One region of the Shewanella indica genome, then DNA from elsewhere that is predicted to be linked to it. Evidence: predicted binding sites of a transcription regulator. Region 1 holds the regulator's gene; each other region holds the start of a gene.
What was found. The regulator LexA, encoded in region 1, represses DNA repair genes until DNA is damaged. The targets are predictions, from matches to a motif close to TACTGTATNNNNATACAGTA.

Region 1 (5,744 bases):
GCCCAGGTACACAGGCACCAAAGTCACTGGTCGCTCAATACCCCGCAACACAGAGTTGACCGTCATCGCCAGCATCCCAGTCTTGGGCGACAACAACCGCCCGGTACGGGAGCGGCCACCTTCGGTGAAGTACTCAACCGAATAGCCTTTGGCAAACAGCTGATCCAGATACTCACGGAACACTGCAGTATAGAGTTTATTACCGTTGAAACTGCGGCGGATAAAGAAGGCACCACCACGGCGGAATATAGGCCCGGCAGGCCAGAAGTTCAGGTTGATACCGGCGGCGATATGAGGCGGAACCATACCCTGAAAATAGAGAATATAGGAGAGCAGCAAATAATCCATATGACTGCGATGGCAAGGTACATAAACTATCTCATGTCCATCATGATGCAGCTGGCGTATCTGCTCGGCGCCCTTGATGTTGATCCCCTTGTAGAGCTTGTTCCATAACCAGGTGAGGATCCGCTGGGCAATACGCACCAGGCTGTCTGAATAGTGGGCAGCAATCTCATCGAGATATTCCTCCGCCATTTCCCTGGCCCTGGCCTCGGGGATCTTCTTGGCTGCGGCTTCCTCTTTTATAGCCTTTTTAAGGGTTTCTGAACGCAACAGTTCATTAAACAGCGCTTGACGGTTGGGCAGTAATGGCCCGGTCATCACCTTACGCTGACGGCGGAAATGTACCCTGGCCACTCGCGCCAACTTATGGGCAATAGCTTTATCGGTTCCATGTTCATCGGCCATCAGCCGCAGCGAGACCGCATTGGAAAACTGCACAAAGTTGTCTCGCCCCAGGAACAAGATCATTAGAAACTTGCGCAACCAAGTGGGGTTTTCCCGCTCAAATACGGCGGCGCGCATGCTGTCATCTTCCTTACCCGGAGTTCGGCCCCAATAGAGACTCACCGGCACCAATTGAATATCCAGTTGTGGATTGGTCTGATGCAAATGAAGCAAAGAGGTGAAACAGCTGAGAAAAGGTTTATTGCCCTTGCGCTTGCCGAACAGGGGCTTTGCACCTTCCAGGCAGACGACTCTGGGAACGGTAATATCATCAACCTTGAGCGTCTCATAAGGGCAAGGCAAACCAAACTTACGGGTGACTTCCGCCAACGCCGCGATATCACTGACAGACTCCGTCTTCATCACGTAGGCCATCGGCTTGGCGAGATCCAGGTTCAAATCGGCGAAAGGATCCTGAGGCACCACAGTGGTATGCACCAGCTTGCTTTGGAGCCAGCGAAGTGATTTAAACCAGAATGAATCTTGTTTGGACATGTTTTTCAGTGTCTGAGCCACAATCAATAGCCCAATAGAATACCAGAACTTCCTGAATCTTAGCTAGGGAAGGTGCGAACCGGTCCCGGCAGCTCCTCTGGCAAATTCCTTGAACTCCACATAATTCGTAAGCCTGACTGTCCAAATCTGCCACAGGTTAAAACATTTACCCTCCCCTAAACGTTTCAATTTTGGTTAATACTTGCGCTGATCAAAATACTGTATATACTGACAGGTACTGTATGAAAAAACAGGAATCACCATGAGACCACTGACACCGCGCCAGGCACAGATTCTGGAATTGATTAAACGCAATATAGCCGACACCGGCATGCCGCCAACCCGGGCTGAAATTGCTACCCGGTTAGGCTTCAAGAGTGCCAATGCCGCAGAGGAACACCTCAAGGCACTGGCAAAGAAAGGCTGTATTGAGATCATGCCAGGCACCTCTCGTGGTATTCGCTTGTCACATGATGAACAAGCGGAGTCAGAAGCAGGTCTGCCCTTAATAGGCCAGGTCGCTGCCGGGGAACCCATACTGGCACAGGAGCATGTTGAGCAGTATTACCAGGTCGACCCTGGCATGTTCCATCCCTGCGCCGACTTCCTACTGCGGGTACGCGGCGACAGCATGAAGAACATAGGCATTCTCGAAGGTGATCTCCTGGCGGTTCACAAGGTACAAGAAGCCCGTAACGGTCAAGTCGTGGTGGCCAGGGTTGAAGACGATGTAACAGTGAAGCGTTTTGAAAAGAAAGGTAATGTGGTTTATCTACATGCCGAGAACGAGGCTTACTCCCCAATCAAAGTCGACCTGACTTTCCAGCCATTGACCATTGAAGGACTGGCGGTAGGCATAATACGCAATGGAGACTGGCTATGAGCATAATGACGGGCAACGCCCCAAGACACCCAGGCCTGTGGACAGACACCAGTATTGCCGGCAATCAGCCTTGGCAACATACCGGCATCTCCAGCTTGGCCAGCCATAGCCAGGGACGTCAGGAATTATTACGCCTCTGCCCTCAATTGGCGCAATTGAGTCAACAGGGACGCTGGATAGTCTTGATTAACGCCCCTGCCAACATAGGTTACAAGGAAACCTTAGCAAGGGCCGGTGTCAGAATGGATAGAGTTCTCTTGGTGCGCACCAAGGATGAAATCGAAGCCCTGTGGGCAACGGAAAGAGCCTTGACCAACGGCACCTCCAGTGCAGTGATCAGTTGGATAAACAGCCTGGATGCCCGTGATAACCGTCGATTGCAGCTGGTTGCCCGTAACGCCAGAGCCATGGGAATAGTGCTGGAAACAGGACGGCAGGCGAAAGAGATGGATAACCGCCTCAACGAACTTACCCGCTCCATCCATTAATTGTATGAATAAAGGCCATTCCTGGGATGGCCTTTATTCTGTGCCTTTTGGGTGCAATACCTTTCCTTGTAAATCGACGCAAAGCCGCGCTGGTCAGCCCCTCACGCAGAATTCACCTCTAGATTAACAGACGCTTTTCTTTCATACAGTTAGAAAATATCGTGATCTTGATCAATATTTAATCTACAAGTAATGTAAGAACAACGATTGTGTTATCTCCATGCAATTCGTCGTAGGTTGAACGTCCCATTTCGCTTTATAGCGAGTAAGGCCGTCGCCGGAAATGCTGAGTATATTCAGCGGTAAGTGCAACAGTGGTTACCACCTGTATACCTAGATCTAAGTGAAACCGCCGCCGCACTTTGAAGTCATCGTTGCTTTTTTGGGAACTGAAGAGTTTGCATAGAGCAAAGACTTACTGTGTGACTCTTCTTTGTAGTTGCGAATGCAATTGACAGAGGAGATGTCTTGTGAAGCAATGGCTGTGTGTTTTGCTGACCTTGTTGTGCGTCAGCTTGTTGTCTCCAGGTGCTCAGGCAGATATGCCCTTGAATATGACTCAAGGGGTAACTGAGATCAGTGGCAAGGTGTATCACCTGCACATGATCATTCTTTATATCTGCTGCGCCATAGGTTTGGTCGTATTCGGCGTGATGATCTACGCCATGATCAACCATAGAAAATCCAAAGGGGCAGTCGCGTCCCAATTCCATGAAAGTACCAAGGTAGAAATTGCCTGGACGCTTATCCCCTTCTTAATCCTTATCCTGATGGCAATCCCCGCAACCAAGACGCTGATTGCCATGGAGGATCCCAGTGATGCCGACCTGACGGTCAAGATCACCGGCTCGCAATGGAAATGGCACTACAGCTATTTCGGCGAAGACATCGACTTCTTCAGCATATTGGCAACGCCGAGGTCCCAGATAGAAGGCCAGGAAGCCAAGGGCGAGCACTACCTGCTTGAAGTCGACAAGCCGTTGGTATTGCCCATCAATCGTAAAGTCCGATTCCTGATGACCTCAGATGATGTGATCCACTCCTGGTGGGTGCCCGCCTTTGCCGTCAAAAAAGACGCCAATCCCGGTTTTATCAACGAAGCCTGGACCCGGGTGGACAAGCCGGGGATCTACCGCGGCCAATGTGCCGAGCTTTGCGGTAAAGACCACGGCTTTATGCCGATTGTGGTGCAGGTACTGGCAGAAGATGAGTTCGACGCCTGGATGGCAAAGCAGAAACAAGCCGCGGCTACGGCCGCCGAAGAAGCTCAGGCGGCCCTCAGTGAGACCATGAGCCATGATGAAGCCATGGCGCTTGGCGAACAGATCTATATGGCGCGCTGCGCCGCCTGTCATCAGCCAAACGGCGCCGGACTTCAAGGGGTGTTCCCGGCGCTCAAGGGCAGTGCTATTGCTATAGGTCCAATAGCAGCCCATCTGGACATAGTGATCCATGGCAAGACAGGCACCGCCATGCAAGCCTTCGGCAAACAGATTACCGCCAAGGAACTGGCCGCTGTGGTGACCTATGAGCGCAATGCCTGGGGCAATAACACAGGCGACACAGTGCAAGCCGCCGACGTCAATAACCACGGGCAGTAGGGGAAGAAGATGAACTCATTCAGTCAAGATGCGAAAGCCGGTGTTCAGGAAGTCACTGAACAGGAACACCAGCATCATCACGCCCCCAAGGGGATCATGCGCTGGTTGCTGACCACCAACCATAAAGATATAGGCACACTCTATCTCTGGTTCAGCTTCATCATGTTCCTAATCGGGGGCGCCATGGCCATGGTGATCCGTGCTGAATTATTCCAGCCCGGTTTGCAACTGGTCGAGCCCAATTTCTTTAACCAAATGACCACAGTACACGGTCTTATCATGGTTTTTGGTGCCGTGATGCCGGCCTTTACCGGCCTGGCCAACTGGTTGATCCCCATGATGATAGGTGCGCCGGATATGGCGCTGCCGAGGATGAACAACTGGAGCTTTTGGATTTTACCCTTCGCCTTCTTAATCCTGCTTAGCTCATTGTTTATGGAAGGCGGCGGCCCCAATTTTGGCTGGACCTTCTATGCGCCATTGTCGACAACTTATAGCGCAGACAGCACAGCCTTGTTTGTTTTTTCAATACATATCATGGGGATAAGCTCAATCATGGGGGCGATCAACGTGATAGTCACCATAGTGAATCTGCGCGCACCTGGCATGAACTGGATGAAGCTGCCCCTGTTCGTCTGGACCTGGCTTATCACCGCCTTCCTTCTGATAGCCGTTATGCCGGTATTGGCCGGGGCTGTGACCATGGTACTCACAGACAAATTCTTCGGCACCAGCTTCTTCGATGCCGCCGGCGGCGGAGATCCTGTGATGTTCCAGCATATTTTCTGGTTCTTCGGCCACCCCGAGGTGTACATAATGATCTTGCCGTCATTCGGCATCATCTCGGCCATCATTCCGGCATTCAGTCGCAAACCTTTGTTTGGCTACGCCTCAATGGTCTACGCCACTGCCAGCATCGCGATCCTCTCCTTCCTGGTGTGGGCACACCACATGTTCACCACAGGTATGCCTGTCTTTGCCGAACTCTTCTTTATGTACTGCACCATGCTGATTGCCGTGCCAACCGGGGTCAAGGTATTCAACTGGGTTGCCACCATGTGGCGGGGATCCATCAGCTTTGAAGCCCCTATGATGTTCGCCTGTGCCTTTATTATTCTCTTCACCATAGGCGGCTTCTCCGGCCTGATGTTGGCAATCACCCCAGCCGACTTCCAATACCATGACACTTACTTTGTGGTTGCCCATTTTCATTATGTGCTGGTCACCGGTGCCATCTTCTCCATCATGGCCGCCGCCTATTACTGGCTACCCAAGTGGACCGGGCATATGTACAGCGAGACCTTGGCCAAGTGGCATTTCTGGTGCTCGGTCATTTCGGTCAATGTGTTGTTCTTCCCGATGCATTTCCTCGGACTGGCCGGTATGCCCAGACGCATCCCCGACTACTCGGTGCAGTTTGCCGATGTCAATCAGATTGTCTCCATAGGCGGTTTTGCCTTTGGCCTGTCACAGCTGATATTTCTGGTA
Region 2 (5,744 bases), 2.4 Mb from region 1:
TGCAACACGGCACCTATCCCTTCCAGGCTCAGGTTCATCTCCATCTGGAAACGTTCGGCATTACGGGGAGACAGATAACTGGTGTGCGGCTCGACACTGCGGGCAAAGGCATTCATCAGCCCCTGGAACACGTCTTCGCTGTTGGTTTGCTTCAGGCGTTTGATGGCGTTGTTGTAGCGCTTACCCAGCATTTCAACAATCTCCGGCCACTCTTTACCGGTAAGCTTAAGGTTAAGGGCATCGTACTTGACCCGCTGACGCCACAGCTCATTGAGCTCTGCCTCGTCCTTGGGCCAGGCGGCATCTTTACGATCAAAGACATAAGCATCGCCTGCCTGATCAAAGTCCATCTCTTTATCGAGCAAACTCAAGGCATAGACAAAACGCTCATAACGGCGCTGCTGCACCAGATCGTACATCTTGTACGCAGGTTCCAGATCGCCGCTACGCACCATATCGTCAAACTGGTTGGCATAGACTTTAAAGCTGTCGATATCGCTCTGCAATAATACATTGCGGCGATAGTCAAGCTGTTCGAGGTAGCGCTTGAAGATCTGCTGAGAAAAAGCATCATCCAGATCGAATCTGTGATAATGGGAGCGACTGAACAGGCCGGTTATCCTTTTACTGGCAACCTTGTGTTGCGGCTCCTGTTGCAGATGGGGTAACTCGCTGACCGGGACTGCCGGTGAGATAGCCAGCGCCTGGGAACCCATAAAGACACTGGCGATCGATGCAGCAAGAATAAATTTTCGCATCAGCAAGTTACTCCTTTCTATTTGATGATTTTACAGCAGAATATGTTCCACACGGACCTTGACTGACAGGCCGGAATCCAGTTGAACGTGAACATCTTCTTTATTGATGTCGAGGATCACACCGGCTACCGGCGTCATACCCAATTTGACATTCACTCGCTGTGAAGGTTTCAGCTCTTCCAACACGGCTGGAACCAGTTCCACGGCTGGAGCAGCGGGCTTCGGCTTACGGGCCACTTTCTTGTCACTACGAGGACGCTCGTTGCGGGGCTTATCCCCCTGAGGACGTGGCTTGCGCGCAGGCCTGTTTTTCTTGGCTTCGCCTTCTTTGGCAGGCTCAGCCGCACGGCGGGCCTTGGCCTTTTCCTGGCTCTCTTTCAGCGTGGCCTTGGCATGTTCAATATGCTCCGGATCCAGCTCGCCGCAAGGGTTACCATCGAGATCCACTCGCTGTGCGCCTTCCTTGATGCACTTAAGATAACGCCAACTGTTGGTGTAGCGTCTCAGGGCGACCCTAAGTTGGGTCTTACTGACTTTGGAATCATCAGCCAACCTTTCAGCCAAATCCTGAAACAGTCCTATCTTCAGTGGTTTGGTTTCTCCTTCAGCGATAAAGCACAAAGGAAATGTTTCATACAAATACGCCAGAATAGCGTTGGTGTCGGTCAACTTTTCTGTTGATTCCATCATTACTTCCACAGTTAACAGGGGACGTCAGTGGTCAGTTAGGTCTGCTGTACTCACGGCGTCGTTCATCTTCGTTAACCCCTTGGGGGATAACGTACAAATTAGCATGCATTCAGCCATAGCCAAAGGCATGACACAAAACTTAACATTTCAGCCTGATACGACCAAGCACCACAAACGGTCATTTGGCCCTCAGAGCAGCCGCCTATTATAAGCTGCGTGCGCCTTATTGCGACCATCAATTGTGGCAGATTGTACGGGAATTAACCAAATAAGCACTTTTCCAGACTCTGCACCAGGCTCTCCAGTCCGGTTTGATCCTCTTTATCGAAACGCGACAGGCTGGGGCTGTCGATATCCAGTACGGCAATCAGCTCACCCTTTTGGTAAACAGGGATCACAATTTCCGAGTTACTGGCGGCATCACAAGCGATATGTCCGGCAAACTGATGTACATCCTCAACCAACTGAGTCTCGGCCTTGGCAGCCGCGGTGCCACAGACACCTTTACCCATTGGAATTCGGGTGCATGCCAGTTTGCCTTGAAACGGCCCAAGCACCAATTGCTCGCCTTTGAGCAGATAAAAGCCCACCCAATTGATGTCCTCAAGGTGTTCATTCAACAAAGCAGAGAAGTTGGCCATGGCACAAATCATATCGTCTTCACCGGCAAACAGTGCCTGTACCTGACGGTTGAGCGTATCGTAAAACTGAGCTTTCATCTGGGGTTCCGGGTTATGCTTTTTCTGATTCCGTCTTTTTCTTGCTGCTCTTGGCGGGAGCCGGCGCTTTTACCGGGGCGCCCTTGAGCAGATTCGCCAATGTATCTTTATGAGAAGCTAAATAAAAAGCAAGTTTTTCCGTTGTATTATCATCCAATTCCAATTCACTACCTTGGATAAAGGGGATTAAGTTATCCGCGATGTCGAGCATCTTATCGTAGGCGTCAGCCTCCTTCTTAGATGTAAATGTCATCTTCTCAACCCCTTCTCTGACCACAACGTACTGAGTTATAACGGCCATGACCTTCCTCACACTGTTTAAATATACAGTAAATAGATTGACATAAAATGCGCTATAGATGCAAGAGACGCGCTCTTTCTGATAGTATTTGCGAGTTTGTTTTGTCGACTCACTCCAATGGACCACAAGCAGCGCTGTTAGCGTGTTGACGATTAAGCTTGGGTCACCATGGCCAGAACAGGACATATCCAGCATTTGAAAGCGTATAATCCAAGCGACAACAAACCGGACTGCAGCATAGTGCTCTGCCGCGCCTGTGATCTGGCGGTGAGCAAACGTGCCCTGCCCTCCGGCGTCAGAGCGCTTTGTCCAAGATGCCATACGGCGCTTTATGATGCCCCCTACTGCTCCATCAATGGCATGCTGGCGCTATGTATCAGCGCCCTGCTGTTTTATCTGCCCGCCATGCTGCTACCCGTGCTGGAAATGCACTTTCTCGGCAGTGTCAGAACCACGACCGCATACCAGGGCGCCTTGGCGGTGATGGACCAAGGTTATTGGATAGTGGGGATTGCTGTGTTGGTGGCGGCCGTCATCGCCCCCGGAGTACTCAACCTATCGATTTTTATCCAAGTGCTGATCATCAAGGCAGGTCTGGTGCAGCATCACTTCTGGCGAGGGGTTCTCACCTGGCTGCTCAAGAAGCAAGGCCTGCTGTCGCAAATGACCATGCTGGAAATTTATGTGATCAGTTTCCTGGTTTCCGCCTTTCAGTTGTCCGACTTCTCTGATGTTTACTTTGGCATGGGAACCTTTTGTTTTACCATGCTGTTCTTGGTGACTCTCTTCCTGCAGCGCGAATATAACCTGGAGCATATGTGGAGTTTTCTCGATGAAAGCTAAAAAGCAGCTCCAGGGCAAAGACATGGGCATGTGCACCTGCCCCGCCTGTAAAAAACTCAATCAGATAGAGGATGAGTATTGCAGCCGCTGCCAAAACCCGCTCAGGCTAAGGGATGAAACCAGTCTGCAAAAAAGCTGGGCTTTGTTGATCACTGCGGCCATCTTGTTGATCCCGGCCAACATCTATCCCATTACCATGCTCACCAAACAGGGCAAGGTCACCTACGACACCATTTTTTCCGGCATCACCCATCTGGTACAGTCGGATATGTTACCCATTGCCATCATAGTCTTTACCGCCAGTATTCTGGTGCCCTGGCTGAAGATTATCGGCCTGGCTTTCTATCTGACGGCGATCAGTTTCAACCTGCCTATCCCCAAACGGCCAATGATGGCCGGGTTTCATATCATAGAATGGATTGGACGCTGGTCTATGCTGGATCTGTTTGTCATATCCATTACCGTTGCCCTGGTTAATATGGGGCAATTGCTGGACGCCAAACCGGCGCCGGCGGCAACCGCGTTTGCCTTGGTCATCCTCTTTACCCAACTTGCGGCCAAGGTGTTGGATACACGTTTACTTTGGGATCAACTGGACACTGAAGATGACGCAAATCGAAAAGCCTAAAATAGTCAAAAAGAAGCTTTTTTCCCCCATCTGGCTGTTACCTATAGTGGCGTTGGCTTTAGGCGCTTGGCTGGGGCTGAAGAGCATCAAGGAGTCCGGCATTGAAGTGCGGATCCACTTCCCCAGTGCCAGCGGTATGGATGTGGGCAAGACACTGGTGCGCTATCAGGGCCTGACCGTCGGCAAGGTGGTGGATATCTCCATCGATGAAGAGCTGCAGGGCGTTAACGTCGATGTCTTGATGGACTACCGCGCCGAGCCTTTCCTCAAGGATGAAACCAAGTTCTGGCTGGTGACACCCAAGGCATCCATCACAGGTGTCGAGGGTTTGGATGCCTTGTTCTCGGGGAACTATATAGGTATTCAACCCGGGGATGGCGATTCGCGTTACCGCTACGAGGCCGAGCGCTCTGCCCCGCCGGTGCTGCCCAGTAATGATGGTTTAGTGATTGAACTGAGCGCCGAGCGCCTTGGCTCACTGGATGTGGGCTCTCCGGTATTCTATCGCCAGGTACCGGTCGGCAGTGTGGTCAGCTATCGACTCGACAACAGCGACAAATTGCTGCTAAGCGCCTTTATTCAGGAGCAATATGCCTATCTGGTCAAGAAAGATTCCCGCTTTTGGAATGTCTCCGGCATAGAGATCAACGCCTCGCTTTCCGGCGTTAAGGTCAGCGCAGAGAGCCTGGCGGCGATACTCGCCGGCGGCATCAACTTTGATTCCCCCGAAAGCTCAAAGAACGCAGTAAACGGCGATAGTTTCACCCTATATGACAATGAAACAGAAGCCAGTGGCGGCGCCAGCTTTATTCTGTCGGCAAAAAACGCCGATGGCCTCAACAAGGGCAGCCCCATTCTCTACCGCGGTTTGCCCATAGGGGAAATCGAAGAGATAGTGCTGGCCGATGACGGCGTGGCGCTGCATGCCCGCCTGGACGCCCCCTACTCGAGTCTTTTGACCGGCACGGCGCAGTTTTGGCGTGAAGGCGCTGAGCTGTCACTGTCCGGCATAAAACACCCGGGCCGATTGCTGAGCGGCGATGCCATCGCCTTTCTCCCGGGTACGGGCGAGGCCCAAACCCGTTACGCCTTGGCCGAGCAGGCGCCGGATCTCAGCAAGGCCAAGGCGCTAAAGATAACGCTTAGAGCCGATGAAAACCCCGGCATCAGCCCAGATGCCGAGCTGAGGTACAAGAAGATCGCCATAGGCAAGGTCACTTCGGTTGCCCTGAGTCAGGACTTTAACTCGGTAGAGTACCAGGCCGAGGTGTTGCCCGAATTTGCCCCGTTGCTGACTCAAGGCAGTGACTTCATCGCCGAAGCCGCGCTGGACTTCAACGCCTCACTGGACGGCGTCAGCCTCAAGAGCGGCGATTTTACGACTCTCACCAAGGGCAGTGTCAGCTTAAGACGCGGCCAAAGCCGCAAGGGCGCCGATCTTTCCAAGCCGTTGCCGCTGTTTGCCTCGAGTGCCGAGGCCGGCCACTATTACCAAGGCATGGAGCAGCTAAAATGGCAGCTCTACAGCGATGATGGCGCCGACTTGAGCCCGGGCGCACCTGTCTACTACAAGAAGATGCAGATAGGACAGGTGAAACAGGTCAGCTGGCAGAGCCAGGATGACAGATTTGCCATTGCGCTCGCCATAGACCATACCTTTGCGCCCCTGCTCAAACCCAATGCCGTGTTTTGGCGCAACCAGGCGGTGTCAATCGATGCCGGACTTTCGGGAGTCAAGCTGGATGTCGCGCCGCTGGCCGGTGCCATCAAGGGCAGTATCAGTTTGGGCTTTTTGGAGCAAGGCG
Region 3 (5,744 bases), 1.4 Mb from region 1:
TTCGGTGGTTTCAAAGTTGGTGCCACTTATGCTGCTGAAGCTGCCAAGTCACAGGGTGGTGAAGATGGGTTCTCTATTGCTGCCATGTACGGTGACAAGGATCTGAAAAAGAGCGCAGTATTCGCCTCTGTTGCTTATGACTCAGAAGTTAAGGGCTACGATGTCCTGCGCGCCACAGTACAGGCCAAGCTGGCCAACTTCGTTCTGGGTGGTATGTTCCAGCAGGAAGAGAAGTCCGTCGATGGTGACAGCAAGAACGGTTACCTGCTGAGCGCGGCGTACAAGATTGATGCAGTGACTCTGAAAGGTCAGTGGCAGGATATGGAAGATAAGGGTGATTCCTGGTCTATCGGTGCTGACTACAAGCTGGGTAAGCCAACCAAGCTGTTTGCCTTCTACACCAATCGCTCCATGGAAAATGTGGATGATGATGACAAGTACATAGGTGTTGGTCTGGAGCACAAGTTCTAAGTCAGGCCATGATGCATTGAAGGAGAATCTGGGCTCAGTGTTGAGCATTTAAACCAGGATCTTATGGAAAAGCTGAAAATCCGATGACCAGTGTCATCGGATTTTCTATTTCACGAAGCGGCCTTCATATCAACCGCGCAACAGGCGCATTTGCTCGGTGAAATCGTTGTTTCAAGTTGAGCTGAAAACAGAAATTCAAAGGTTTAGTTTGCCAACGCCTTGAGTTTATAGATTAAGTCCAGCGCCTCTCTCGGGCTGAGTTCATCCGGATTCAGTCTGCCAAGCAGAAGTTCAAGCTCAGATGGCGGCGTTTCCAGTTGCAGTGTGGCCTGTGCCTGAACATGGGGTGCCTGACCGTGATCGCGACTTTCAAGTTGTTGCAGTTTCAATTTGGCGGCCTTGATCACCGAGGCCGGAACACCGGCCAGTGAAGCAACCTGCAAACCATAGCTCTTGCTGGCGGCTCCTTCTTGCACTGCGTGCATAAAGACTATGCTGTCGCCATGCTCCATGGCATCCAGATGTACATTGGCAACCTGGGGCATCAATTCTGCCAACTGAGTCAGCTCGAAATAATGGGTGGCAAACAGTGTCATGGCGCCCAGTCGCTGGGCCAGATACTCTGCCGCCGACCAGGCCAGTGACAAGCCGTCATAGGTGGAGGTGCCGCGGCCAATCTCATCCATCAGCACCAGGCTCTCTGCGGTCGCATTGTGGAGAATATTGGCCGTTTCTGTCATTTCCACCATAAAGGTGGAGCGGCCCGAGGCCAGATCGTCCGAGGCGCCGATACGGGTGAAGATCCTGTCAACAGGCCCCAGAATCGCCTTATCTGCCGGCACAAAGCTGCCGATATGTGCCATCAGGGTGATCAGCGCCACCTGACGCATGTAAGTGGACTTACCGCCCATATTGGGGCCTGTGACCACCAACATTTTACGCTCAGGGCTAAGGGTTACCGGGTTGGCGATAAAGGGAGCCTGGCTGACTCGCTCAACTACTGGGTGACGCCCGGCTTCAATATGTATGCCCGGCTTATCGCTCAACTCCGGTTGGTGGTAGTTGAGGCTGTCGGCCCGCTCGGCAAAGTTGCTCAGTACATCCAACTCGGCCGCCGCCATGGCAAAAGCCTGCAGTTCGCTGAGTTTGGGCAGCAGGAGATCGAACAGTTCGTCCCAAAGCTGTTTTTCCAGTGCCAGCGCCTTGCCCTGACTGGAAAGCACTTTCTCTTCATACTCTTTCAGCTCGGGGATGATATAGCGCTCGGTGTTTTTCAATGTCTGGCGTCTTTGATAGCTCAGGGGCACCAGTGCCGATTGTCCACGGGAAACTTCGATATAGTAGCCGTGTACCCGGTTGAAGCCGACTTTCAGGGTGGCTATTCCAGTTTGTTCTTTTTCCCTGACTTCCAACTGTTGCAGATAGTCACTGGCGCCTTCACTAAGGCGGCGCCATTCATCCAGTTCGGCATGATAACCATCGCGGATCACGCCGCCATCACGAATAAGTACCGGCGGGTTGTCGACAATCGCCCGCTCCAGCAGCGCGAGCTCTTCAGGGAATTCACTGAGCTGACGTTTCAAACGGCCAAGCTCGGGGCTTTGGGTATTTGCCAATAGTTGCTGCAGTTGCGGCAACAGCGCCAGCGCTTGTCGCAGACGGGCAAAGTCTCTCGGGCGGGCGCTTCTCAGAGCCAGGCGCGCCATGATCCGCTCCACATCACCAAGCGCCTTTAGGTCGTCATGCAACGGCTCGAACAGGCCGCTGGCAATCAACTCTGCCACAGCGGTTTGCCGCAGGCCAATCTGTTGATGGTCTCTGAGTGGCTGATGGATCCAGCGCTGTAACATCCTGCTGCCCATGGGGGTGGCGGTTGCATCCAGCACCGAAGCCAAAGTATTGTCCCGGCCACCGGCAAGGTTCACCGTCAGTTCCAGATTCCGCCGGGTGGCAGCATCCAACACTATACTGTCGCTCTGGTTAAAGCGGGTAATGGCATTGATATGGGGCAGAGCGGTGCGCTGGGTATCTTTGACATACTGCATCAGGCAGCCGGCTGCCTGCAGTGACAGCCTGGCGTCTGTTATGCCAAAACCACGCAGATCTTTGGTGCCGAATTGATCCAGCAACAATCGCATGCTGGTATCCAAGTCAAACTCCCACTCGGGACGACGGCGTTTGCCCTTGATGCCGGCAATCAGGCTTTGTTGGGAAAAGTCTTCGCTGTAGAGCAGCTCGGCCGGTTTGGTGCGTTGCAGCTCGGCCTCCAATGATTCAAGAGTGGCCAGCTCGGCAATCACAAAACGGCCGGAGGCCACATCCAAGGTGGCGTAGCCAAAACCGTTCTTGCCTTCGTAGACGGCGGCCAGCAGGTTATCCTGACGTTCTTGCAGCAGCGCTTCATCGGTGAGAGTTCCCGGAGTCACTATGCGCACTACTTTGCGCTCGACCGGCCCTTTGGACGTGGCCGGATCACCAATCTGCTCACAGATGGCAACCGACTCACCGAGCTGCACCAGCTTGGCGAGATAGCCCTCCACCGCATGATAAGGAATACCCGCCATAGGAATAGGATCGCCACCACTCTTGCCTCTGGCCGTCAGTGAAATACCCAAGAGCTCGGAGGCTTTTTTGGCATCATCGTAAAACAGCTCGTAAAAGTCCCCCATGCGATAAAACAGCAGCATTTCGGCATGCTGCGCCTTCATCGATAGATACTGGCGCATCATAGGGGTGTGTTTTTCCAAATCCGGGTTATCCATAGGCGTAATCACTGCATTCATGGGAGCTTTCAGATATTTCCTTGACTGTGTTTCCAAGAGCGGTTGCCCTTTTTTAATGGCGCCAATAGTATCAGTTATTCATCACTGAGCCAGTCGTGGGCGGGGAAATTTTACGCCTTCGGTCACAAGTGATTGATCAGCAAGCGGCCTTTAAATAAATTACCGCCAGCACTTGATACTGTATGATTGTACAGTATACTAGGTGGCAGATTGGTATTTACCCCAAAGCTCTGAATAAAGGGGCGGCAACATAGATTTCAGGCGACGTATTACGCCGCAATCAAGAGGGAACAGGAATGAAAATAGATCCAAACAAAGAGAAGGCGCTTAACGCAGTTCTGGGACAGATAGAGAAGCAGTTCGGTAAAGGTTCTATCATGAAACTGGGTGAAGACAGAACCATGGATGTCGAAACCATCTCTACCGGTTCGCTTTCTCTGGACGTGGCTCTAGGGGCCGGCGGTCTGCCAATGGGCCGTATTGTTGAGATCTATGGTCCTGAATCTTCAGGTAAAACAACTCTGACACTGGAAGTGATTGCTGCGGCGCAGCGTGAAGGCAAAGTCTGTGCCTTTATCGATGCCGAGCACGCACTGGATCCTATCTACGCCAAGAAGCTGGGCGTGGATATCGATAACCTCCTGTGTTCTCAGCCAGATACGGGTGAACAGGCGCTGGAGATCTGTGATGCGCTGACTCGCAGTGGTGCCGTTGATGTTATCATTGTTGACTCAGTGGCGGCTCTGACTCCCAAGGCTGAAATCGAAGGTGAAATCGGTGATTCCCATATGGGGCTGGCGGCTCGTATGATGAGCCAGGCAATGCGTAAGCTTGCCGGTAACCTCAAGCAGTCCAACACTTTGCTTATCTTCATCAACCAGATCCGGATGAAGATTGGGGTCATGTTCGGTAACCCTGAAACCACCACTGGTGGTAACGCTCTTAAGTTCTACGCCTCAGTTCGTCTCGATATCCGCCGTACAGGCGCTATCAAAGAGGGTGATGAGGTTGTTGGTAACGAAACCCGGGTTAAAGTGGTTAAGAACAAGATTGCCGCCCCCTTCAAACAAGCCGATTTCCAAATTCTCTATGGTCAGGGTATCAACCGTACCGGTGAGCTGGTTGATTTAGGCGTAGCCCACAAGCTGGTGGAAAAATCCGGTGCCTGGTACAGCTACAAGGGTGACAAGATTGGTCAAGGCCGCGCCAATGCAGGTAAGTACCTCAAGGAACACCCTGAAGTGGCTGCCGAAATCGAAGCGGCACTGCGCGCTAAACTGCTCAGCAAAGCAGAAGCAGCTCCTGCCAGCGCCGAGACGGGTGAAGGCAATATCGACTTGGAAACCGGAGAAGTTTTCTGAGCCAGTCGGTAATGGATGTTGCGGTCGCGCTGTTGGCGCGCCGCGACTATGGCCGCGAGCAACTCAAGAGCCGTTTACTGGGCAAGGGCTTTGAGTCGCTTGAGGTAGAACAGACTTTGGATAGTCTGGAAACCAAAGGCTTTATCGATGATCAGCGTTTCGCTGCAGCCTTGTTGCGCAGCCATATTGCCAAGGCCCACGGCCCGGGAAAAGTGCGTCAGGCACTGATGCAAAAAGGCTTGAACAAACAGTGTATCGAGCAGGTTTTGGATGCCTGTGATTGTGACTGGTTTGCCTTGGCGCGCAGCCGCGCACTAAAGAAATTCGGCGATACTCCCGCTGATGATATGAAAGAAAAGGCTCGCCGAATTCGTCACTTGATGGGGCAGGGCTTTAGTTATGATCAAGTGGCATTCGCCCTTGAATATGACCCTTACGACTGATTTTTCTCTATCACTAAAGCCCTTTTCATAACCAAGTTTACCGCTGCCAAATCTCTGCAACTGACTTCATTTGACAAACCCCAACATTCACTCTTATTAAGTTGCAGCCTTTTTTGCGCTCTGTACCAGCACGCAATCCAGGTGCTAGTTTTTGCGCTTGTCGCCCATGGTTATATCCCGCTAAAGCCTCTGTATCCTGGTTTGCCCGCGCAGGTTTCTATACTCGCTGAGTAATTCAACACCTATGGCAAATAGCATTTGCCTACCCCGTTAATCCGGTTTTGGCTTATGCCGTTAATGCTCTCTGTACCTCGGCTGTATCAGGCGTCATACCCTGCGCAATCTAATTGGTATTCTGGCGCTGCATGCTTATAATGCTTGGCAAAAGAGCGCTCGAGTGGCCGGGCGATGCACGCCTTTAGACCACTTTTTATACATTATTCAGGCTTAAGTAACTCAGGACGATTTATGTACCAAACCACAGCAGCACTCAGAAGTGCTTTCCTGGAGTTTTTCCGCAAGAATGGCCATCAGGTAGTCGACAGCAGTTCTCTGGTGCCAGGCAATGACCCCACTCTGCTATTTACCAACGCCGGGATGAACCAGTTTAAAGACGTATTCCTCGGTATGGACAAGCGTAGCTACAGCCGCGCTACCACTTCGCAGCGTTGTGTTCGCGCCGGTGG

Region 2: SIL79_RS17340 (YebG family protein) is a predicted target of LexA. The motif match lies at 2,480-2,499, and genes of this name have one in related genera.
Region 3: recA (recombinase RecA) is a predicted target of LexA. The motif match lies at 3,431-3,450, and genes of this name have one in related genera.

The regions. Positions count from the first base shown of each region.
Region 1 is NZ_JAWXXR010000001.1:1,447,444-1,453,187, forward strand. It holds gene plsB (glycerol-3-phosphate 1-O-acyltransferase PlsB) at 1-1,284, opposite strand, end outside; gene lexA (transcriptional repressor LexA) at 1,547-2,167, shown strand; gene SIL79_RS06745 (cell division inhibitor SulA) at 2,164-2,655, shown strand; partial or broken gene coxB (cytochrome c oxidase subunit II) at 3,126-4,247, shown strand; gene ctaD (cytochrome c oxidase subunit I) at 4,266-5,744, shown strand, end outside.
Region 2 is NZ_JAWXXR010000001.1:3,864,844-3,870,587, forward strand. It holds gene prc (carboxy terminal-processing peptidase) at 1-758, opposite strand, end outside; gene proQ (RNA chaperone ProQ) at 789-1,445, opposite strand; gene SIL79_RS17335 (GAF domain-containing protein) at 1,709-2,167, opposite strand; gene SIL79_RS17340 (YebG family protein) at 2,181-2,468, opposite strand; gene SIL79_RS17345 (paraquat-inducible protein A) at 2,664-3,311, shown strand; gene SIL79_RS17350 (paraquat-inducible protein A) at 3,301-3,939, shown strand; gene SIL79_RS17355 (PqiB family protein) at 3,917-5,744, shown strand, end outside.
Region 3 is NZ_JAWXXR010000001.1:2,811,159-2,816,902, forward strand. It holds gene SIL79_RS12615 (porin) at 1-471, shown strand, start outside; gene mutS (DNA mismatch repair protein MutS) at 675-3,233, opposite strand; gene recA (recombinase RecA) at 3,551-4,615, shown strand; gene SIL79_RS12630 (regulatory protein RecX) at 4,627-5,058, shown strand; gene alaS (alanine--tRNA ligase) at 5,527-5,744, shown strand, end outside.